3 regions of the Pseudarthrobacter sp. H2 genome follow, and region 3 is predicted to be linked to each of the others. Evidence: riboswitches for the same ligand, from Rfam matches in the RefSeq annotation. Region 3 holds a riboswitch; each other region holds the start of a gene.
What was found. Region 3 has a riboswitch for glycine ahead of gcvP (aminomethyl-transferring glycine dehydrogenase). Riboswitches for the same ligand answer to the same signal wherever they lie in the genome.
Positions count from the first base shown of each region.

Region 1: linked by a shared signal. The riboswitch ahead of gcvP (aminomethyl-transferring glycine dehydrogenase) and the one ahead of gcvP (aminomethyl-transferring glycine dehydrogenase) in region 3 are both predicted to bind glycine.
Region 2: linked by a shared signal. The riboswitch ahead of cycA (D-serine/D-alanine/glycine transporter) and the one ahead of gcvP (aminomethyl-transferring glycine dehydrogenase) in region 3 are both predicted to bind glycine.

Region 1 is NZ_CP189594.1:3,422,884-3,430,436, forward strand. It holds gene glyA (serine hydroxymethyltransferase) at 1-795, opposite strand, end outside; gene gcvH (glycine cleavage system protein GcvH) at 792-1,175, opposite strand; gene gcvT (glycine cleavage system aminomethyltransferase GcvT) at 1,261-2,415, opposite strand; gene gcvP (aminomethyl-transferring glycine dehydrogenase) at 2,512-5,379, opposite strand; glycine riboswitch at 5,568-5,666, opposite strand; gene ACQCSZ_RS15990 (TetR/AcrR family transcriptional regulator) at 6,152-6,691, opposite strand; gene ACQCSZ_RS15995 (MFS transporter) at 6,759-7,553, shown strand, end outside.
Region 2 is NZ_CP189594.1:4,233,210-4,240,762, forward strand. It holds gene pgm (phosphoglucomutase (alpha-D-glucose-1,6-bisphosphate-dependent)) at 1-766, shown strand, start outside; gene ACQCSZ_RS19620 (GGDEF domain-containing protein) at 804-1,970, opposite strand; gene ACQCSZ_RS19625 (DUF2382 domain-containing protein) at 2,789-4,201, shown strand; glycine riboswitch at 4,326-4,423, shown strand; gene cycA (D-serine/D-alanine/glycine transporter) at 4,579-6,057, shown strand; partial or broken gene ACQCSZ_RS19635 (IS5/IS1182 family transposase) at 6,152-6,446, opposite strand; gene ACQCSZ_RS19640 (hypothetical protein) at 6,643-6,786, shown strand; gene ACQCSZ_RS19645 (hypothetical protein) at 7,080-7,376, shown strand.
Region 3 is NZ_CP189594.1:4,775,767-4,783,319, reverse strand. It holds gene ACQCSZ_RS22215 (ROK family protein) at 1-717, opposite strand, end outside; gene ACQCSZ_RS22210 (benzoate/H(+) symporter BenE family transporter) at 803-1,264, opposite strand; gene dcd (dCTP deaminase) at 1,892-2,467, opposite strand; gene ACQCSZ_RS22200 (SRPBCC family protein) at 2,597-3,043, opposite strand; tRNA gene ACQCSZ_RS22195 (tRNA-Gly) at 3,317-3,390, shown strand; gene ACQCSZ_RS22190 (hypothetical protein) at 3,503-3,652, shown strand; gene ACQCSZ_RS22185 (N(5)-(carboxyethyl)ornithine synthase) at 3,649-4,809, shown strand; glycine riboswitch at 4,929-5,026, shown strand; glycine riboswitch at 5,028-5,133, shown strand; gene gcvP (aminomethyl-transferring glycine dehydrogenase) at 5,184-7,553, shown strand, end outside.

The DNA.
Region 1 (7,553 bases), 1.4 Mb from region 3:
GGCGATGTCCGCGTCGTTGGACAGGATGATCCCGCCGCGCGGACCGGCGAGGGTCTTGTGCGTCGTGGACGTCGTGACGTGCGCGTGCGGGACCGGGTTGGGGTGCAGCCCGGCGGCGACGAGCCCGGCGAAGTGCGCCATGTCCACCATCAGGTACGCGCCCACGGCATCGGCGATCCGGCGGAACTCGGCGAAGTCCAGCTGCCGGGCGTACGCGGACCAGCCGGCCACGATCAGTGCCGGCCTGTGCTCCAGCGCCAGGGCCTCCACCTCGGCCATGTCAATGGTGTGGGTGTCCTCGCGGACCTGGTACGGGACCACGTTGTAGAGCCGGCCGGAGAAGTTGATCCGCATGCCGTGCGTCAGGTGCCCGCCGTGGGCCAGGTTCAGGCCCATGATGGTGTCGCCGGGCTTGATCAGGGCGTGCATGACCGAGGCGTTCGCCTGCGCACCGGAGTGCGGCTGCACGTTCGCGAACCCGGCGCCGAACAGGGCCTTGACCCGGTCGATGGCGAGCTGTTCGATGACGTCCACGTGCTCGCAGCCGCCGTAGTACCGCTTGCCCGGGTAACCCTCGGCGTACTTGTTGGTCAGCACCGAGCCCTGCGCCTGCATCACGGCCACCGCCGTGTGGTTCTCCGAGGCGATCATCTCCAGGCCGTCGCGCTGCCGGCCCAGCTCGGCATCGATCCTCGCGGCGATCTCCGGATCCAGCGCGGACAGCTCCGCGTCCAGGGACGGGGACACGACCTGCTCGAAGGCGGTGACTGCCGTGGCGGTGCCGGCGGCGCTCACAGCTCGCCGCCGTTGGCTGCAGCGTACTCCTGCGCGGACAGCAGCGGGCCCTCTTCGGTCACAGAGACCTTGAACAGCCACCCGGCACCATACGGATCGAAGTTGATCACGGCAGGATCGGCGACGACGCCGTCATTGACCTCCGTGACCTCGCCCGTCACCGGGGAGTACAGGTCCGAAACGGACTTGGTGGACTCGATCTCCCCGCAGGTCTCCCCCGCGGTCACCGTGGAGCCGACCTCGGGCAGGTCCACGTACACGATGTCGCCCAGAGCCTCGGCGGCAACGGCGGACACGCCGATCACGGACGGTCCCGAGCCATCAGCGGCGATCCACTCGTGCTCGGCGGAGTACTTCAGTTCAGCGGCAACCTTGGCCATGTGTGTTTTTCCTTAAGTTTGGAGTGCAACAAGTGAGAGAGCGTCGGCCCAAACACTGCGAAAGGTGAGGGAGCGTCGGGAGTAATTACTTTTGGCGCTTGTAGAACGGCAGGGCAACAACCTCGAAGGGCTCCGCTTTGCCGCGCAGGTCGATGTCCAGGGCCGTGCCCGGCTCGGTGAACTCGATGTCGACGTAGGCCATCGCAATCGGGTAGCCGAGGGTGGGGGAGGGCTGTCCGGACGTGACCTCACCAACCACTACGCCGTCCTTGAGGACCGGGTAGTGCCCGCGGCCGGCACGGCGTCCGAGGCCCTTCAGGCCCACCAGCTTGCGCTCGGAACCGGCCTCCTTGGCGGCCTCCAGTGCCGAACGGCCCACGAAGTCGCCTTCCTTGCTTTTCAGCGCCACGACGGGACCCAGGCCGGCGTCGAACGGCGACCGTTCGAGCGAAAGCTCGTTGCCGTAGAGCGGCATGCCGGCTTCGAGCCGGAGCGAATCGCGGGAGGCGAGGCCGCACGGAACGATGCCGAACTCAGCCCCCGCTTCGGCGACCGAAGCCCACAGGGGGGCGGCGTCGTCGTTGGCCACGAAGATCTCGAAGCCGTCCTCACCGGTGTAGCCGGTGCGGGCCAGCAGCAGGTCTTTGCTGCTGCCGCCGACCAGGAACGGAACCTCCACGGCGGCGTAGTACTTCAGACCGGTTACGAGGTCGTGCCGGGCGGCCGGAACCAGGCGCAGCAGGATCTCCTCCGCCTTGGGACCCTGCACGGCGATCAGTGAGGTCGTCGCGGAGGCGTCCTCGACCGCGACGTCGAAGCCCCCCTCTTTGCCGGAACCGGCCCGTTCGGCCAGGGCCGCGGCGACAACCTTGGCGTTCCCGGCGTTGGGCACCACGAGGAACGTGTCTGTTCCGTCCGCACCGGCGGGCCGCCGGTAGGTGATGAGGTCGTCGATGATGCCGCCGTCCTCGTTGCAGATCAGCGAGTACTTGGCCTTGCCGACCGGCATGGCGGAGATCTTGCCCACGAGGGCGTAGTCCAGGAACGCGGCGGCGTCCGGGCCGGTGACCCAGACCTCGCCCATGTGGGAGAGGTCGAAGAGGCCGGCGGATTTGCGGACGGCGTGGTGTTCGGCCAGCTCGGAGCTGTACTTGAGCGGCATCTGCCAGCCGCCGAAGTCCGTGAAAGAGGCACCGAGCTTCTGGTGCTCTGCGTACAGGGCAGTGAAATTCTCAGTCATTGTGAATTACCTTTCAAGCCGGTGAGGCAGTGATCGAGCCCCGGTGATCGAGCCTGTCGAGATCGGTTTCGACAAGCTCAACCACCGGATGCTGGTCTAGTCTTCAAACTCGGAAAGCGGCGGGCAGGAGCAGATCAGGTTGCGGTCGCCGGCGGCGCCGTCGATCCGGCCGACCGGCGGGAAGTACTTGTCCTGCTTGAGGTGGTGGACGGGGAATGCGGCCTGCTCGCGCGGGTACGCCCGTGCCCAGTCGGTGCTGATGACCGCGGCGGCCGTGTGCGGTGCGTTGCGCAGCGGGCTGTCCGCGACCGTGAAGTCGCCATTGGCCACCTGGTCGATTTCCTGCCGGATGGTGATCATCGCTTCAATGAACCGGTCGATCTCCGCGAGGTCCTCGGATTCGGTGGGCTCCACCATCAGCGTGCCGGCAACCGGGAACGCCAGCGTGGGGGCGTGGAAGCCGTAGTCGATGAGGCGCTTGGCGACGTCCTCGGCGGTGACGCCGGTCCTGGACGTGAGCTCGCGCAGGTCCAGGATGCACTCGTGCGCCACGAGGCCGCCCGCGCCGGTGTAGAGCACCGGGAAGAACTCATCCAGGCGCGCCGCGACGTAGTTGGCCGCGAGCAGCGCCGACTTGGTGGCCTCGGTCAGTCCCCGGCCGCCCATCAGCTTCACATAGGCCCAGGAGATCGGCAGCACGCCGGCCGAACCGTAGCGGGTGGCGGAGATCGGGGTGCCGCCGGCGCCGTTGGCCGGGTCGGCGGCGTTGCCGGGCATGAAGGGCGCCAGGTGCGCCTTCGCTGCGACTGGGCCGACGCCGGGGCCGCCGCCGCCGTGCGGGATGCAGAAGGTCTTGTGCAGGTTCAGGTGCGAGACGTCGCCGCCGAACAGGCCCGGCTGAGCCAGCCCGACGAGGGCGTTGAGGTTGGCGCCGTCCACGTAGACCTGGCCGCCGGCGGCGTGGACGGCGTCGCAGACCTCGCGGACGTCGGCGTCGTACACCCCGTGGGTGGACGGGTAGGTGATCATGATCGCGGCCAGCGCGTCCTTGTGCAGCTCGATCTTGGCGGTGAGGTCGGCGTGGTCGATCGTACCGTCGGAGGAAGTGGCGACCACGACGACCTTCATGCCGGCCAGCACGGCGGAGGCGGCGTTGGTGCCGTGCGCGGAGGCGGGGATCAGGCAGATGTTGCGCCCCGCCTCGCCGCGGGAGCGGTGGTAGCCGCGGATGGCCAGCAGGCCGGCCAGCTCGCCCTGGGAACCGGCGTTGGGCTGGATGGAGACCTGGTCGTAGCCGGTGATCTCGGTCAGCTGCGCCTCGAGGTCCTCGATCAGTTCACGCCAGCCGGCGGTCTGGGACTCGGGGGCGAAGGGGTGGATGGAGGCGAACTCCGGCCAGGACATGGCCTCCATCTCCGCGGTGGCGTTCAGCTTCATAGTGCACGAGCCCAGCGGGATCATGGTGCGGTCCAGCGCGAGGTCGCGGTCCGAGAGCCGGCGGATGTAGCGCAGCAGCTGGGTCTCGGAGCGGTGGGTGTTGAAGACCGGGTGCTGCAGGTAGTCCGAGGTCCGTTCGACGGCGGCGTCCAGGGCGAAGGCGGCGTCGGAGGCGCTGCCCGCCACGCCGGCGCCGAAGGCGGCCACGACGTCGGCGACGATGCCCGCCGTCGTCGCCTCATCGGTGGAGATGCCGACCGTGTCCGCGTCGATGGCACGCAGGTTGATGCCCTTGGCCTCGGCGGCGGCGATGATTCCGGCGGCCTTGCCCGGGACGGAGACGGTGACGGTGTCGAAGAAGGACGTGTGCAGCACGGAAAGGCCGGCGGCCTTCAGCGACGCGGCGATCGTCCTGGCATGGCCGTGCGTGGTTTCGGCGATTGCCTTGAGGCCGTCCGGGCCGTGATAGACGGCGTAGAAGGAGGACACGATGGCCAGCAGCGCCTGCGCGGTGCAGATGTTGGAGGTGGCCTTCTCGCGGCGGATGTGCTGCTCGCGGGTCTGCAGCGCCAGGCGGTACGCGGGAACGCCGGCGTCGTCCTTGGACACGCCGACCAGCCGGCCCGGCATGGACCGCTCGAGGCCCTTCTGCACAGCCATGTAGGCGGCGTGCGGGCCGCCGAAGAACAGCGGGACGCCGAAGCGCTGGGTGGAGCCGACGGCGATGTCCGCGCCCTGCTCGCCAGGAGGGGTGATGAGCGTCAGGGCCAGCAGGTCGGCGGCGACGGTGACGAGGGCGCCGCGTTCCTTGGCCTCGGCGATGACGGCGGAGTGGTCGAACACCCGGCCCGAAACGCCGGGCTGCTGGAGCACGACGCCGTTGATGACGCCGTCGGGCAGGCCCTTGGACAGGTCGGCGACCTCGACCTCGAAGCCGAGCGCCTCGGCGCGGCCCTTGACGATGGCGATGGTCTGCGGCAGGCAGTCGGCGTCCAGCACGGTCTTGCCGTCGTGGGCGGCCTTGTTCTTGTTCGCCCGGCGCATCATCAGCACGGCCTCGGCGACGGCGGTGGCCTCGTCCAGCAGGGAGGCGTTGGCGACCGGCAGGCCCACGAGGTCCTGGACCATGGTCTGGAAGTTCAGCAGCGCCTCGAGCCGGCCCTGCGAGATTTCCGGCTGGTACGGCGTGTAGGCGGTGTACCAGGCGGGGGCCTCGAGGATGTTCCGGCGGATCACCGGCGGGGTCAGGGTGTCGTAGTAGCCCTGGCCGATCATCTGGACAGCGGTCTTGTTCTTCGCGGCGATCCTGCGCAGTTCGGCGAGGACTTCGACCTCGCTGAGGGCTTCGGAGAGCTCCAGCGGGGAGTCCTGCCTGATGTCTTTCGGGACGGCGGTGTCCACGAGCGCATCGACGGTGTCGTAGCCGACAGCCTTCAGCATGGCGTCGACGTCGGACTGGCGGCGGGCGCCGATATGCCGGTCAACGAAGGACGTGGAGGCTGGGGTAACAGTCACAAGGAACTCCATAAATAAGGCGGCGCAGGGTGCGCCACATTGGTTCGGGTTCCTCCCCGCTCTGTATTGGACCTGAGAGTTTCCGCTTTGCCCGCTGTCGCAGGCGCCGCTTGCACCGTCGGTGAGCACAGCATGTCAGGGCCAATTGTCCGGGACGGACCCGGAGCCGGGCTGGACAGCCTGCTACTTTCCAGAGTTGCCTTGCCGCGGCGGTACATGGGCCTGAGAGATTCCTGGGGAGGGTTTGCTCCTACGGCGCCTGCTTGTACCTACTAGCAGAACTCTCCCGCCGCAGATCAAAGGCATATTCAATTGCGGTGACAACAGTCACTGGCCCCCATTGTCCTCCGTCCGGCCCGCGTCTGCAAACTCCTACGAGGGACAGCCGCAGGCTCAGCCGCGCAGCCGTTCGACGGCGGCCGGCAGGCTTTCGACGTCGGCCGGCAGGCTTTCGACGTCGGCCGGCAGATCGGCACCGCCAGGCGGTCCGCGGCCGCGAAGTCGCCGGTCAGCACGCGGGCTCGCCGGAAGGTTGCTGCGATCTGGCACGCTTCCGGCGACTTCGGCAGTCGGGGACTATATCGACAGCCGCAAACCGCTCAGCCGCGCAGCCGTTCGACGGCGGCCAGCAGGCTTTCGACGTCGGCCGGCAGAACGGCACCGCCAGGCGGTCCGCGGCCGCGAAGTCGCCGGTCAGCACGCGGGCTCGCCGGAAGGTTGCTGCGATCTGGCACGCTTCCGGCGACTTCGGCAGCCGGGGACTATATCGACAGCCGCAAACCGCTCAGCCGCGCAGCCGTTCGACGGCGGCCAGCAGGCTTTCGACGTCGCCGCCCACCTCGGGGAGCGGGCCGCCGGGGCCGCGGGCCAGCATGGCGTTGAAGTACAGCCCGTCCCCCATGTACAGGACGGCCTTGGCCATCCCGGGGCCGATGTCGGCGGCCAAAAGTTCGAGCCAGCGGGCCTGGCCGGCCGCGAAGCGGTGCAGGGTCTCCTCATGCGCGACTTCGGCCAGCCGGGTGGCGGCCACGAAGACCCGGTCCATCGGGGTGTCCGCCCAGACCGAGGACTTGATGAAGTAGGCTGCGGCACCTTCCGGAGCGGCCGCCATGGCCTTGACGTCCTCGGCAAGGAGCCGGTCCAGCCGTTCGAGCAGCACGGAGATCATGGCTTCCTTGTTCGGGAAGTGGTACAGCAGCCCGCCCTTGGAGACCCCCGCCAGCCTGGCGACGGCATCCAGCGTCGCTGCCCGCTCGCCCTCATCGATCAGGAGGGATTCGAAGGCATCAAGGACGGCTTCGCGGGCTACGGGTTTTCTGGCCATGGTTCCTATCATGCCCGGCACCGGCACCATTTCTTAACTATACCGTCCAGACGGTATAGTTATCTTCATGAGCAACACATCTTTCAGCCCGCTCACCGGCAGCACCGCCACGCCGACTGTCCCGGCCCCGCGCGCACCGTGGCGCGACTGGCTGGCCCTGGCCGTGCTGATGTTCCCGGTACTGCTCGTGGCGGTGGACAACACCGCGCTGACCTTCGCGCTGCCGTCCATCGCCCGCAGCCTCGACGCCACCGGCGTCCAGCTGCTCTGGATTGTCGACGCCTACCCCCTGGTCCTGGCGGGACTGCTCGTGGCGATGGGCAGCCTGGGCGACAGGATCGGCCGCCGCAAGCTGCTCCTGATCGGCAGCGCCGGTTTCGCCGCGGTCTCGGCGGCGACCGCCTTCGCACCGAGCGCCGAATGGCTGATCGCCGGCCGCGTCGGACTGGGATTCTTCGGCGCGATGCTGATGCCGTCCACGCTCTCCCTGATCCGCAACATCTTCCCGCAGCCCAACAGGCGCCGGCTGGCCGTGGCCATCTGGGCTGCAGGCTTCTCCGGCGGCGCCGCGCTCGGCCCGATCTTCGGCGGCTGGCTCGTGGAGCACTTCTGGTGGGGTGCAATCCTGCTGGTGGCGGTGCCGATCATCCTGCCGCTGCTGGTGCTCGGCCCGGTCCTGGTCCCGGAATCGCGCGACCCCCAGCCGGGCCGGGTGGACGTTCCCAGCATCATCCTGTCCCTGCTGGTGATGGTTCCCGTGGTCTACGGCATCAAGGCCCTCGCCACCCACGGCCTGGCACCGGAACCCGTTGCCGCGATGGGCTTCGGCCTGCTCATGGGCTACGTCTTCATCCGCCGGCAG
Region 2 (7,553 bases), 540 kb from region 3:
GGCGTTCGACATCGCGACCGGCAACGACGCCGACGCGGACCGCCACGGCATTGTGACGCCTTTTGTTGATGGACAGGGCGGGCTGATGAACCCTAACCACTACCTGGCCGTCGCGATCGATTACCTCTACCGCCACCGGACCGGCTGGAATCCGCAGTCAGTGATCGGCAAGACCCTGGTGTCCTCCTCGATCATCGACCGCGTGGCCGAAAGCCTGGGCCGCAAGCTCGTGGAGGTCCCGGTCGGCTTCAAGTGGTTCGTTCCCGGGCTCCTTTCCGGCGAAGGGGCCTTCGGCGGCGAGGAATCCGCGGGCGCTTCGTTCAACAGGAAGGACGGCAGCGTCTGGACCACGGACAAGGACGGCATCCTGCTGGCGCTGCTGGCGTCCGAGATCACCGCGGTGACCGGCAAGTCGCCGTCGCAGCTTTACAAGGGCCTCACCGACCAGTTCGGCGACCCGGTCTACGCCCGGATCGATGCCGCGGCCACGCGGGAGCAGAAGGCGGCGCTCGGCAAGCTCTCGGCGTCGGACGTCACCGCCACGGAACTGGCAGGCGAGACCATCACGGCCAAGCTGACCGAAGCACCCGGCAACGGCGCGGCCATCGGCGGGCTGAAGGTGGTCACCGAGAACGCCTGGTTCGCGGCCCGGCCCTCCGGTACCGAAGACGTCTACAAGATCTACGCCGAGTCCTTCAAGGGCGCGGAGCACCTCAAGCAGGTCCAGGCCGAGGCCAAGGCGCTGGTGGACGGGGTCATTTCCTGACGCCGCGGGCTGACGCCACCCCGCGGGCGGACCCCGTTCAGGCTGTTTTGTCCTCGAGGAGACTCGTGGCCAGCACCGCGCGGTTCCGCCCGAGGGTTTTCGCCCGGTAGAGGGCCGCGTCCGCGGACGTCGCCAGCGCCGCAAGGTCCGCGCGGCCGGCAGCCGTCGAGGCGATGCCGTAGCTAACGGTGGGCAGGCGCGGAATCACCTCTGGCCGGCGGGAATGGAGCCGGCGGCTGATGTCGGCAGCGATTTCGCTGGCGCGCTCGGGCCTCACACCCGGCAGGAGCAGGATGAATTCCTCCCCGCCGTAGCGGCCCACGAGGTCGGTGGAGCGCACCGTGGCCGTGCAGGCGTCCGCGAAGGCCTGCAGTGCGGTGTCTCCCGCGGAGTGCCCGAACTCGTCATTGATGGTCTTGAAATGGTCCAGGTCGGCCAGGATGAGCGATGTGGGCGTCCTGGCCAGGTTGAGCCGGCGCAGTTCGACCGCGGCGAGGTCCATGAAGGCCGTGCGGTTGAGCAGCCCGGTCAGGCCGTCCAAGGTGGCGCGGGAGCGGAGGTCCTGCGTCTGCTGCTCGTAGCTCAGCTCGGCCATGGTGAAGGACGCGACCACCAGGATCACGGCCGAAAAGACAGTGGTGGTCACCGATCCGAAGACGGAGCCGAACACCGGACCCGCGGGCCCGTCGGTGACGAAGGCGATGAACCGGCCGAAATAGTACACGGCAAGGATCCCCGAGCCGACGGCGAGCGTGCGGTGCGCGTGCGAAAAGTCGCGGTCCAGCACGAACAGCTCCCTGCAGCCCAGTCCGATCAGCGTGCCCATGAAGACGAGGTACGCGGGCCCGCCCGCCCAGATGTTGGTGGCCGGGTGGTCCAGCACGGACGCCACGGCGGTGATCGCGGGAGCGACGGCGAGGACCCAGCTGCGCGGAGCGGCGGTCCGCAGCGAACGGGCGCCGGCCCAGATGCTGGCCGCTCCCGACACAAGCAGCACGTTGCCCGAGGGGTTGGCCCACACCTGGTGGACCGTGCCGTCCAGCAGATACGCGGCGTTGCCCGCCAGGAAAAGCAGCAGGGCCACGCACCACCAGCCACTGTATGCGGAACGCGTCCGCCGGTAGGTGACGAAGTAGAAGAGCAGCAGAAGTGTCAGGTCGACCACAGCCAACGCCACACGAAGCGTCGATGTGTCCAGCAGCATGTCGTGACCCCCGGTCCACAATCAATGGCCCGATTCCAATCGACCCAGCATCGCAATTGACCTCAGTATGGCACCCCGGCCACCAACCATGGCGCCGGTTCACGATGTCACCTATCCGCATCTGGACCGCCTGCAGGGCGATGATGAGTGCATCGCGGTCATTCATAAGGGGGCTTCCTAATAAAGCGGCGTTCGTGATATAACACGAAAAACGGCGCGGGAAGACCTCCCCGCGCGGGACCGGTCCCAGCCTCCTGATCGAATGGCAGCGCATACTTTGGATATTCTCCACCGGATCCAAGCCGGACTGGCGGTAATGAAAACGTTCATTCTCCAGTTCCTGGTCGCCTTCGCCGTCCGGCCGCCGCTCACGAAGTTGAAGCGCAGAACCCCGGCCCAGCCGGTGCATCAAGAGGGTCTCGACCCTCCGGTGAAGCTCGGCAGCACCAACAAAGCACCCGGCCAGTCCTCACCGGTTGCGGGTGCCAGCATTTCCAAAATCTTCTACGACATGCTCGTCCCGTCATTGCTGCGGTTCGTCTTCGGACGACATCCGGTGAGCGCGCCGCCGGCTGCGATCATCGCGTCCCAGCACGGCACCGTCATGGCGAACATCAGCCCCGTGACGGCCTCGTCTGTGAAGAGCCTGATACTGGGCTCTTTCGGCGGCCCGTCTCCCTCCAGGCAGTTCGCAGCGCCGCGGACGCCTCCAAGGCACCGGTCAGCATCAAAGCGTCCTGCCCGGTACCGGTCAGGTGGTCCATCAAGGGCACCCGATCGGACGCACTATTCCAACCTATGAGATCCAAGGAGACGTCATGCTCACCGCCGAACAAATCGATCGCCTGCTCAGCCAAGGCGCAAATGTCCTTTCGGAGGACGGAGAAAAGATCGGCTCCATCGGCCAGGTCTTCGTGGACAACGATGACGGACAGCCCAGCTGGATGACCGTCAGGACGGGTTTGTTCGGAATGTCCGAATCCTTCGTGCCCCTTCAAGGTGCTCGGACAGAGGGCAATGACATTGTCGTCACGTACAGCAAAAACCAGGTCAAGGACGCGCCCCGGATCGACGCCGATCGGCCCCTGGAGCCTGCCGAGGAAGGCCGGCTCTACCAGCACTACCAGCTCGACAGCGGACGCACCTACACCGAAGCGGCTACAGATAACGCAGCTTCCACCGCCGCCCCCGGCACGGACAGATACGACGCACCCGACGCCACCCGCACCACCGGACAACGCGACGCCACCGCGCCCACCACGGACGACGCCATGACCCCCACTGGACAACGCGACACCACCGAAACCGACCGCAACGACGCACCCGACGCCACTGGCACGGACCGCACCGGCGCACGGGACGCCACGGGCGCCACCGGATACGACACCACAGCGCCCATCGGACAACGCGACGCCACCGGATACGACGCCCCCGCGCCCACCACGGACGACGCCATGACCCCCACCGGACAACGCGACACCACCGAAACCGACCGCAACGACGCACCCGACGCCACCGGCACGGACCGCACCGGCGCACGGGACGCCACGGGCGCCACCGGATACGACACCACAGCGCCCATCGGACAACGCGACGCCACCGGATACGACACCACCCGCACCACCGGACAACGCGACACCGCCGGAACCGACCGCAACGACGCACCCGACGCCACCCGCACCACCGGACAACGCGACACCACCGAAACCGACCGCAACGACGCTCCCGACGCCACCGGCACGGACCGCACCGGCGCACGGGACGCCACGGGCGCCACCGGATACGACACCACAGCGCCCATCGGACAACGCGACGCCACCGCGCCCACCGGACAACGCGACGCCACAGCGCCCACTACGGACGACGCCATGACCCAGCCCCAGACGCGCCCGGACATCGGTGCCGAACAGCCGGCCCCCGGCCGGCCACGCCTGCGTAAATACGTCACCACGGAAAACGTCACCAGGACGGTGCCAGTGCAGCGCGAAGAAGTCCGAATCGAGCGAGAACCGATCACGGAGGAAAACCGCAGCGAGGCGATGAACGGTCCGGACAAAGACGACGAGCGCGAGGTCATCCTCCACGAGGAACGACTCATAGTTACCAAGGAGACCGTCCCGGTCGAACGGGTCCGCATCGGCACCGAAACGGTCACCGATGAGGTCACAGTCAATGAGGAAGTCCGCAAAGAACACATCGACACCGAAGGACCCGAAGAGAGCCGCGGCTAACACGAGCTCCGAATACAGTTCTGGCCCGCTGAGTGCGCGAACGGTATTGGCGGCTGGCTGGTTGCCTGGAGCCGTTCTCCACGCTAGTGTTGTGACTCGCATCACTCAAAACTGAAAAAGCCTATGATCCGCGGCGGGAGAGTCCTGCCGGTACATTCAGCAGGCGCCGTAGGAGCAAATCCTCCCCAGGAATCTCTCAGGCCCATGTACCGCCGCGGCGAGGCAACTCTGGAAAGCAGCCCGGGCAACCGGGCTCACCGACGGTGCAAGCGGCACCTGCGACAGCAGGACGCGGAAACTCTCAGGTCCAATTACAGAGCGGGGAGGAACCCGAATCATCGTGGCACCTTGGCGCCACTTGAACAATGGAGTTCCTCATGACGATTCATCCTCCCCCTTCCATGATTGTTGAAACCCCCCATCTTGAGCGGCAGCTCAGTAACCGGCATATCCAGCTGATCGCCATTGGCGGCGCGATCGGCACCGGCCTGTTCATGGGCTCCGGCAAGACCATCTCGGCCGCCGGCCCGTCCGTCATCTTCGTGTACATGATCATCGGCTTCATGCTGTTCTTCGTCATGCGGGCCATGGGCGAACTCCTGCTGTCCAACCTGCACTACAAGTCCTTCAGCGACTTCGCCGCGGACCTCCTGGGCCCGTGGGCCGGGTTCTTCACCGGCTGGACCTACTGGTTCTGCTGGGTGATCACCGGCATCGCGGACGTCATCGCCATCGCCGGCTACTCCCAGGAACTCTGGCCGGGGCTGCCGCTGTGGATCCCGGGCCTGGTCACCATTGGCATCCTCCTGCTCCTGAACCTCGCCACGGTGAGGGCGTTCGGTGAGACCGAGTTCTGGTTCGCCCTCATCAAGATCATCGCCATCGCCGCACTGATCATTGTGGGCCTGTTCATGATCTTCAGCGGTTTCCAGTCCGACGCCGGCCCGGCCACCTTCTCGAACCTGTGGAGCCACGGCGGTTTCTTCCCCAACGAATTCATGGGTTTTGTTGCCGGCTTCCAGATCGCCGTGTTCGCCTTTGTAGGCATCGAACTGGTGGGCACCACCGCCGCCGAGGCCAAGGACCCGGAGAAGAACCTGCCCAAGGCCATCAACTCCATCCCCATCCGCGTGCTGCTCTTCTACGTCGGCGCCCTCATCATCCTGATGTCCGTCACCCCCTGGACCCAGTTCCAGGCCGGCCACAGCCCGTTCATCGCCATGTTCTCCCTCGCCGGCCTCGGCGCCGCGGCCACCATCGTGAACCTGGTGGTCCTGTCCTCGGCCATGTCCTCGGCCAACTCCGGCATCTACTCCACCTCCCGCATGGTCTACGGCCTGGCCCAGGAGGGCGACGCCCCCGGCGTGTTCAGCCGCCTCTCCCGCCGCAAGGTCCCGCAGAACGCCCTGTTCCTCTCCTGCGTCCTGCTGCTCTCCGGCGTCATCCTGATGTACGCGGGCTCGGACATCGGCAAGGCCTTCGACATGGTCACCACCGTGTCCGCCGTCTGCTTCGTCTTCGTCTGGTCCATGATCCTGGCCAGCTACCTGAAGTTCCGTTCCCGCCGCCCGCACCTGCACGAGGCCTCCAAGTACAAAATGCCCGGCGGCATCCCCATGGTCTGGGTGGTCTTCGCGTTCTTCGCCTTCGTCCTCTGGGCGCTGACCACGCAGCCGGACACCCTCGTGGCGCTCCTGGTCACCCCGGTCTGGTTCATCGTGCTCGGCGCCGCCTGGCTCGTCCTGCGCAAACGCCCGTCCCACCTGGCCCGCTACGCGACGTTCCAGGACGAGCTCCAGTCGGACAAAAATGCTGCCACGGAGCTCCTCAGCAAAGGTGCGTCGGTCGGACAATGAGGACCGAACCCGACCGCATCCAACTGAACGGCATTTGATCGCCCGGAGGCGGTGAGGACGGCGTTTCACCCGGGCCGAATATTCCTTGTCGCCCCCTGGCTGGCGCGTCGTTCCAGGCGATGTCCGGTTTGCCGGCCCGGGTGTAGTCGTACTCGATGGGGTGGGCCGCGATCAGGTCCTTGCCGCCGGGAACATCGCGGCCGAAGCGGCGCACGGCGGCGATCAGCTGCGTGACGGTGTCCTGCCGTGCGACCCGCGTCATCCAGGACCGTCGAGTCAAGTGCCCTGCGGTTGCGGCCCTTGAGCACCCCGGTGGTGGTCACGACTTCGGTGACCGCGTCCATGATCCGGTGCTGGTTCACACTTGCCGCCAGGCGCTTGCGCCAGTAGGCGCCCAGCCGTCCACAGGACGGTTTAGCCCCGGTGGAGCGGGCACGTACGATCCGCAGGAATCTCAATGATGTTGTCAACGGATGTTGGCGTGCCTTCCGGGTGCCCCCGGCAGGTTCATGGCCGGGGCACCCGTTCGCCATCAACACCTGAGCGCTGGCGAACAACGCCTGGGACCCGTATCCCTAAATTTTTTTGAACCTCTTGCTCTCCATGCTGGCCGGGCTCCAAGGCGCTATCCTGCTTATCGCCGCCAAGCGCAAGGACGCGGTCGCCGCGGCGATAGCGCAGCACGACTACGACACCAACGTGAAGCAAAAGAAGAGATCGAGCTTTTGATGGACCTCAACAACCAGCAACTGGAAATCCTGCACGAGCCAAGAAGGCTGGCGACCGCGGAAGGCCTTGACCTGGACCGCGGAAGGCCTTGACCTGGACCGCGGGCCGGGCGCCTGACACGCCTTAGCCTCCCAGTATCCGCGCACTTCACCGGGGACGGGGCACAACGCAGAGGTCGGTGGATCTCACCGCCGGTGTCTGGCACTGGATCAGCATCGGGGCCGACTGGCTATCACAGCCTCGCCATAGGGAATCGGTGCCCTGTTCCCATGTGGGGAGCCCATGATCAGGGTATGAGCGCATGGAGAAGAAAAATAGTTCCCGGGCTGGCAGCCGTCGCGGCGTTTCTCCTGGTCGCAGCCGGCGTGGCCGGAATCGATGAAATGGCCAACGCCAAAATACCGGGTCTGGCCACCGGAACCGTCCAGACAACGACCATGAACACCGAGCCGGGGCTTGAGCATGTCCTTCTGGCTGGCCTGAACCAGGGCACACTTCCCGGTGGTTTCCCGAATGATGAACCCCGGGAAGAGAAGTACGACGAAAACTATCTTGAAACACTCCACTTCCAGCCACGTCCCCCGGCCTGAGAACACCGGACCACCAGGAGGCCATCGATACCGGAACGAAGAACGTCATGAGCCACTTCAAGAGCTACTGGTACTACAGCACCGCGCTGGCCATCACTTGGGCTATGGTCCTGACGCTGGTTCTCAGTCTCGGATGGGTTTCAACCACGATCGCGAGCTAAATCTATCCCCCTCCTG
Region 3 (7,553 bases):
GAGCCCTCCGCTGACGGCGCTGCGTCCGCCGATGTAGGCCACGGATTTGTCGTCATTGAAGGCATCGCCGCTGATGCAGGAAAGCATGGAGTAGTTGGTCTCCCGGTCCACTCCCACGACGGCGGTGGACCCGGCCGCAGCCAGCATCTCCTCCACGTGGCGGCCCAGCGGGGCCGGCCCCCAACCGTTGAGGACCGAACGGACCACCGTGCCACGATCGCGGTCGGCAGCACCGGGCACGCCCAGTTCGACGGCGAGCACTTGGCGGGACTGCCGGGACGCCGTCTGGAGTAACTGGGTGATGGCCTGGTTCAGGAACGGGAGGTAGCCTTCGAGGCCGTCGTATTCGGGAACCGGAAATTCGTGGGTGGATTCCAGCTCCCCCACGAGGTTTCCGATGGCGGCCAGGATCCGGGTGCGGTCGCATTGGATGGCGAGCATCACCCAGGGGCGCGTGGCAAAGGAAATCGGGCGCACCGGCCGGCCCACCGCAGGCGGGTCGACGTCGCTCTCCTGCACGAGGCCGCGGTCCCGAAGTTCCTGGATCAGATTGGTCAAAGCGGAAACCCTCAGTCCGCAATGACGGGCAATCTCCGCACGCGTCAGGGTTCCATGTCTGGCGAGTGCGGACAACACCGAGGACAAATTGTGCTCACGAAGCCCTGCGACCGAGGCCCCCGACTGGCCCAGCGGCCCGGTCCCACCCACGCCCTTCATTCCCAGCCTCCCTGCCGCACCCTCCGCCGGCCCTGAACCGGCCTGCCATTCATCATAGAGGGCAGGGAAGCAGCAGGCGCCGGCATCAGGCCCTGGTCCGGCGCCGTCCGGCAAAATAGGCAACCGCGCCGGCAAGGCACCCCCAGAAGGGGGACACAATTCCCAGGGAGCAATGCCCGACGCCGTGACCGCAGGGGTGATCAGCGCAGCCGCGGAGCGCAGGTCCGCTGCCGTCCCCGGTGACTGTGTCCTGAATGGCCCCCTGCAGGGCGCCAAGAAGCGCAACGCCGGCGAGCACCGTCAGCATCGCCGCCGGGATGACGGCGAACAGCGCCACGACGGCGGTGCTGAACGCGCCGAAGAGGAGGTAGAAGATCCCGCAGGATATGCCGGCGACAAACCGCCGTCTGCTGTCCGCGTGGGATTCGGGCCCCGCGCAGATGCTCGCTGTAATGGCGGCAAGATTGACGGCGTGGCTGCCGAACGGCGCCGGCCAACGCTTCCGGAGCAAATTTCCGAGTCGCGGACCGTCCACCATGCCGTTCATCAACAGCGTCTGACGTGAACGCCATCCTGCTGCGCTACGGCATCCGCTACCCCAAAGACACGCCAGATGGACGAAGGAACACAGCCAGTGGCTGCACCGCCAACACTTTGACGAACAGACACTGCAGTTCACCTACGAGACCGATGTCGAGCAGGCCGAGCTGCTCGCCAGGCCTCTGGCACGCATCGACAAGCACGGCGCCGCCACGGCCGCGGCGTGCCGCTACACCCCGGTGATTGAGGCGTTGATGTGTCTGCGCGGCATCCAGATCACGACCGGGTCCGGGCTGGCCGTGGAGAGCGGGGACTGGACCCGCTTCACCGGCTCGCCCATCGGCTCCTACCTCGGGAAGTGGACGTGGCAGCACGCGGAGCTAACCCGAGAGCCAGCTATGAGCAGACGGTCTACACCGCCGACGCCCGATTTTAGACACCGGTACGCTCCAGCCGAACTCATCGTCATGCGGTAACGAACCCGCGCATATCAGCCTGGCAATGCAGTCGAGACAACACCCGCCAACACACCTCACCACGACCGGCCGGCACACGATGAGGGGCCCCCGGAACCAAAAGCCAGGAGCCGCTCATCCACGCCTATTGACAACCCGACCTACATATCAGCCTGTGGCTAGAGCTCCGTGCGGTGGAAGTTCAGGTGGCTGCGGCTTGCCGTCGGGCCGCGCTGGCCCTGGTAACGGTTGCCGTACTCACCGGAGCCGTAGGGAAACTCGGCCGCCGAGCTGAGACGGAAGAAGCACAACTGGCCGATCTTCATGCCCGGCCACAGCTTGATCGGCAGCGTGGCCATATTGGACAACTCGAGCGTGACGTGGCCTGAGAAGCCGGGGTCGATGAAACCCGCCGTCGAGTGTGTCAGCAGGCCCAGGCGGCCCAGCGAGGACTTACCCTCGAGCCGGGCGGCGATGTCATCGGGAAGGCTGACGGTCTCGTAGGTGGAGCCCAGGACGAACTCCCCCGGGTGCAGGATGAATGGCTCACCGGAGTCAACCTCGACCAGGCGGGTCAGCTCGGGCTGTTCCTCCGAGGGATCGATGTGGGCGTACTTGTGGTTGTCGAAGAGCCGGAAGAACTTGTCAATCCGCACATCCACCGACGACGGCTGGACCATGGCAGGGTCGAACGGCTCAAGGACAATCCGTTGGGAATCTATTTCGGCACGAATGTCGCGGTCAGAGATCAGCACACGATCAAAAATACCGCATCCGCCGCAGGCGGGACGCACGGGCGGGCCGCACGGGGCCGGTGGGACAGGTCCGGGGCTCCTACCCTGAGGCTGCGCCGGCACTTGGCCGCACGGCCGCCGCGGGGCCGCCTATTCCGCTTCAGGCATGTCTTCCAGCACGGCCTTGAGCTGGTCAAGCTGGCCGACTTCAGCCCTCATCCGCCGGCCGAAGACGTTCGTGAGCCGGTCCAGGAGCCCCTTGGGCTCGTATTCCAGGGCGAAGCGGACGCGCGTGTTGTGACCTTCGGTGCTCAGGTAGTAGCCGCCGTGCGGCCGTTCCGGGCCGACGATGACCCGGTACTGGATCTCGGCGCCCGGCCGCGCTTCGATGATCTCAAAATCTGCGGCGACGGGCCGCCCGCCGGGCCCGGTGCGGGTCTGCCGGTAGACGGCGCCCTTCGCGCCTTCGGTGCCCGATTCCAGCTCGACGCTCCTGATCCCCTCACGCCAACTCGGGAGATTCCGGCCGTCCAGCAGAAAGTTGTACACGCTCAGCGCGTCGCGCGCGATGACGACGTCGTACTCTGCGAATGCCACGGAAATCCTTGCTCGGCGATGGCTGGTGGGTGTAGCCCGTTCCCCCGAGACTGCAGCTAGCCATTTCAGGATAAACAGCAAGCCCGGCGCCGGCAGCCGCGCGGCGGGGTTTTACCGAAGAGTTATCCGAAGCGTTATGGGACCCAGCCGGGTCCGGCTGCGCTGACCCGGCTGCGCTCACCGGCCGCGCCGCGGCGGCGCGGCCGTGCCGCGGCAGGCAAAGTCCTCCGGCTGTTGTAAGCTAGGTTCCGCGGCGCTGGAAAGCGCGGCAACGCGGCTGTAGCTCAATGGTAGAGCGCTAGCTTCCCAAGCTCGATACGCGGGTTCGATTCCCGTCAGCCGCTCCAATCCACGCACCGCGCAGCACCCATGACTGCCCCGGCTGCCCCGGGGCGGGTTAGGCCGGTACCTGTATCGTTCGAAGTCAGGAACCTCTTCGGTTCCGCTACAGGAGCGATCATGGCTGACAAATCCCCCCGTCAAGCAGCATCCAAGAAATCCGGCAAGTCCCTCAAGGAAAAGCGGGCCGACAAGAGGACCGCGGCAGCGCCGCCCAGCTCCATGGACAAGGCCACCAGCACCAAGCCGGCCAGCCCCAAAAAGAAGTGACCGGTTCGACGGACCGCCTCACCCTGGGAGTCCTTGCCGGCTCGCGGAAACCTGACGAGCGGCGCCTCCCGATCCATCCCCTGCACCTGGAGCGCATCATCCCGGAACTCCGGCAGCAGCTGATCCTCGAAAAGGGCTACGGCGAGCGGTTCGGCGTGTCGGACGCCCACCTGGCACCGCTGGTGGGGCGCATCGTTCCGCGCGCGCAGCTCCTGGCGGAGGCCGACGTCGTCCTCCTGCCCAAGCCGCAGCCCGAGGACCTCGCCGAGCTCCGCGACGGGCAGGTCCTCTGGGGCTGGCCGCACTGTGTCCAGGACCGGGCCATCACCCAGCTGGCGATCGACAAGAAGCTCACGCTGATCGCCTTTGAGGCGATGAACCACTGGGCCAGCGACGGCGGCTTCGGCCTGCACGTTTTCCACAAGAACAACGAACTGGCCGGCTACTGCTCGGTGCTGCATTCCCTGGCCCTCAAGGGCTCCACCGGGGACTACGGCCGGAGGCTCAGCGCCGTCGTCATCGGTTTCGGCGCGACGGCGCGCGGGGCCGTCACGGCGCTCAACGCCCACGGCGTCCACGACGTCCAGGTCCTGACCAGCCGGGGTGTGGCCGCGGTGGCCTCGCCCATCCATTCGGTGCGGATTGCCCAGTTCGACCACGATGACAAGGCGCCGTTCCTCAGCGAGGTCATCACCGAACGCGGGCGGGTGCCGCTGGCGCCGTTCCTCGCCGAAAGCGACATCGTGGTCAACTGCACCCTGCAGGATCCCAACGCGCCGCTGACCTACCTGCGCGCCGAGGATCTGGGTGCTTTCCGGCCCGGCAGCCTGATCGTGGATGTTTCCTGCGATGAGGGCATGGGCTTCAGCTGGGCGAAAAACACCACCTTCGCCGAGCCGATGTTCCAGGTGGGCGACCACATCGACTACTACGCGGTGGACCACAGCCCCTCCTACCTCTGGGATTCCTCCAGCTGGGAGATCAGCGAGGCCCTGCTGCCGTTCCTGGAGACCGTGATCTCCGGCCCCGGGGCGTGGACGGACAATGAGACCATCCGCCGGGCGGTCGAAATCCGCGACGGCGTGATCCTGAACAAGGATGTGCTGCAGTTCCAGCGGCGCGGGCCGGAGTACCCGCACCCCCCGCTGGGCGCGTAGGGCCCCTGCCGCAGGCCGATTCGAGCGTAATGGTTCCGGCGATTTTGACGCGGCGGTTTGCGTGTGACCTGAACAGCGGATATATTGTGAGGCGTATCACTCACAAGTGATCGTGCTTATGATCTGCGGCGGGAGAGTCCTGCCGGTACGTTCAGCAGGCGCCGTAGGAGCAAATCCTCCCCAGGAATCTCTCAGGCCCACGTACCGCCGCGGCAAGGCAACTCTGGAAAGCAGTCCGGGAAACCGGGCTCACCGACGGTGCAAGCGGCGCCCTGCGAGAGCGGGCAATGCGGAAACTCTCAGGTCCAAGACAGAGCGGGGAGGAACCCGAATCAACGTGGCGCATCTGCACCACCTGAATTATGGAGTTCCTCATGACCGTCCAATCCGCGCCCACCGTCTTTGCAGACCGGCACATCGGCGCCCGCCGCCAGTCCGACATCGACACCATGCTGAAGTTCGTCGGCTACGACAGCGTCGACGGCCTTGTCGACACCGCCGTTCCGGACTCCATCCGGCAGGCAAGCCCACTGCTCCTGAAGGACGCCCTGAGCGAGGTCGAGGTTCTCGCCGAGCTGCGCCGCCTGGCTTCGAAGAACAAGACCGCGGTCCAGATGATCGGCCAGGGCTACTACGACACCGTGACGCCGCCGGTGATCCGCCGGAACATCCTCGAGGCCCCGGCCTGGTACACCGCCTACACGCCGTACCAGCCGGAAATCTCGCAGGGCCGGCTGGAGGCGCTGCTGAACTTCCAGACCATGGTCCAGGACCTGGTGGGCCTGCCGGTCGCCAACGCCTCCCTCCTGGACGAAGCGACGGCGGTGGCTGAGGCCGTGCTGATGATGCGCCGGGCGAACAAGAACAAGGCCGCCCACGACGGCAAGACCGTCCTGGACGCCGACTGCCTGCCGCAGACCATCGCCATCGTCAAGGGCCGCGCCGAGGCGCTCGGCTTCGAGGTCGAGGTCGCCGACCTGTCCAAGGGCCTGCCCGACGGCGTCATCAACGGCGTCGTCCTGCAGCAGCCCGGTGTTTCGGGCCGGGTGTTTGACCACGCTGACGTGATCGCGGCGGCGAAGGAACGCGGCGCGCTGGTGACGGTGGCCGCTGACCTGCTGGCCCTGACCCTGATCACCCCTCCGGGCGAGCAGGGCGCGGACATCGCCGTCGGCTCCACCCAGCGTTTCGGTGTCCCGCTGTTCTTCGGCGGCCCGCACGCGGCCTACATGGCCGTGCAGAAGGGCCTGGAGCGGTCCATGCCGGGCCGTCTGGTCGGTGTGTCCAAGGACGACGCCGGTGTTCCCGCGTACCGCCTGGCGCTGCAGACCCGCGAGCAGCACATCCGCCGCGAGAAGGCCACCTCCAACATCTGCACCGCGCAGGCGCTGCTGGCCATCGTGTCCTCGTTCTACGCCGTCTACCACGGCCCGGACGGCCTCAAGGCAATCGCCGAACAGGTCCACAACAACGCCCGCACCCTGGCCACCACCCTTCAGGCCGCCGGCCGCGAACTGGTCGCCGATACCTTCTTCGACACCGTCACGGTCCGGGTCCCGGGCAAGGCCGCCAAGGTCATCGCCGCCGCCCAGGCACGCGGCATCAACCTGCGCCACATCGACGGCGACACCATCGGCGTGTCCGCTGATGAAACCACGACGACGGAGGTCCTCTCAGCCATCGCCGTCGCCTTCGGTGCCGGTCCGGTTGTCGACGCGAAGGGCTTTGAACTGCCCGGATCGGTGCTCCGCACCTCCGATTACCTGCAGCACCCGGTGTTCAACACCCACCGCTCCGAGACCCAGCTGCTGCGCTATATCCGCAGGCTGAGTGACCGGGACCTGGCACTGGACCGCACCATGATCCCGCTGGGTTCGTGCACCATGAAGCTGAACGCCACCGCGGAGATGGAAGCCATCTCCTGGCCGGAATTCGCCTCCATCCACCCGTTCGCCCCGGACTCCCAGACCGAGGGCTGGCGCGAACTCATCACCGGGCTGGAAGCGGACCTCGCCGAAATCACCGGCTACGACCAGGTGTCGCTGCAGCCGAACGCCGGATCCCAGGGCGAGCTCGCCGGCCTGCTGGCCATCCGCGGCTACCACCGCTCCCGCGGTGACGACCAGCGCAACGTCTGCCTGATCCCGGCCTCGGCCCACGGGACCAACGCCGCCTCCGCGGTCCTCGCCGGTATGAAGGTCGTCGTCGTGGCCACCGCATCGGACGGCACGATCGACCATGCCGACCTGAACGCCAAGATCGAGGCCAACAAGGACGCCCTCTCGGCCATCATGATCACCTACCCCTCCACCCACGGCGTGTACGACGCCGACGTCACCGAAATCTGCGACGCGGTGCACGCCGCCGGCGGCCAGGTCTACGTGGACGGCGCCAACCTCAACGCCCTGGTCGGGCTGGCCCAGCCGGGCAAGTTCGGCGGCGACGTCTCGCACCTGAACCTGCACAAGACCTTCTGCATCCCGCACGGCGGCGGCGGACCCGGCGTCGGCCCGGTCGCGGCCAAGGCCCACCTGGCACCGTTCATGCCCGGTGATGCCAACAAGGCAGCCCACGACGACGGTCACGGCGGGTCAAAGGGTGTGGCCATCTCCGCGTCCAACTACGGTTCCGCCGGCGTCCTGCCGATCTCCTGGGCCTACGTGAAGCTCATGGGCGGCGAAGGCCTGACCGAGGCGACGAAGTCGGCGCTCCTCGCGGCCAACTACGTCGCCGCACGGTTGAAC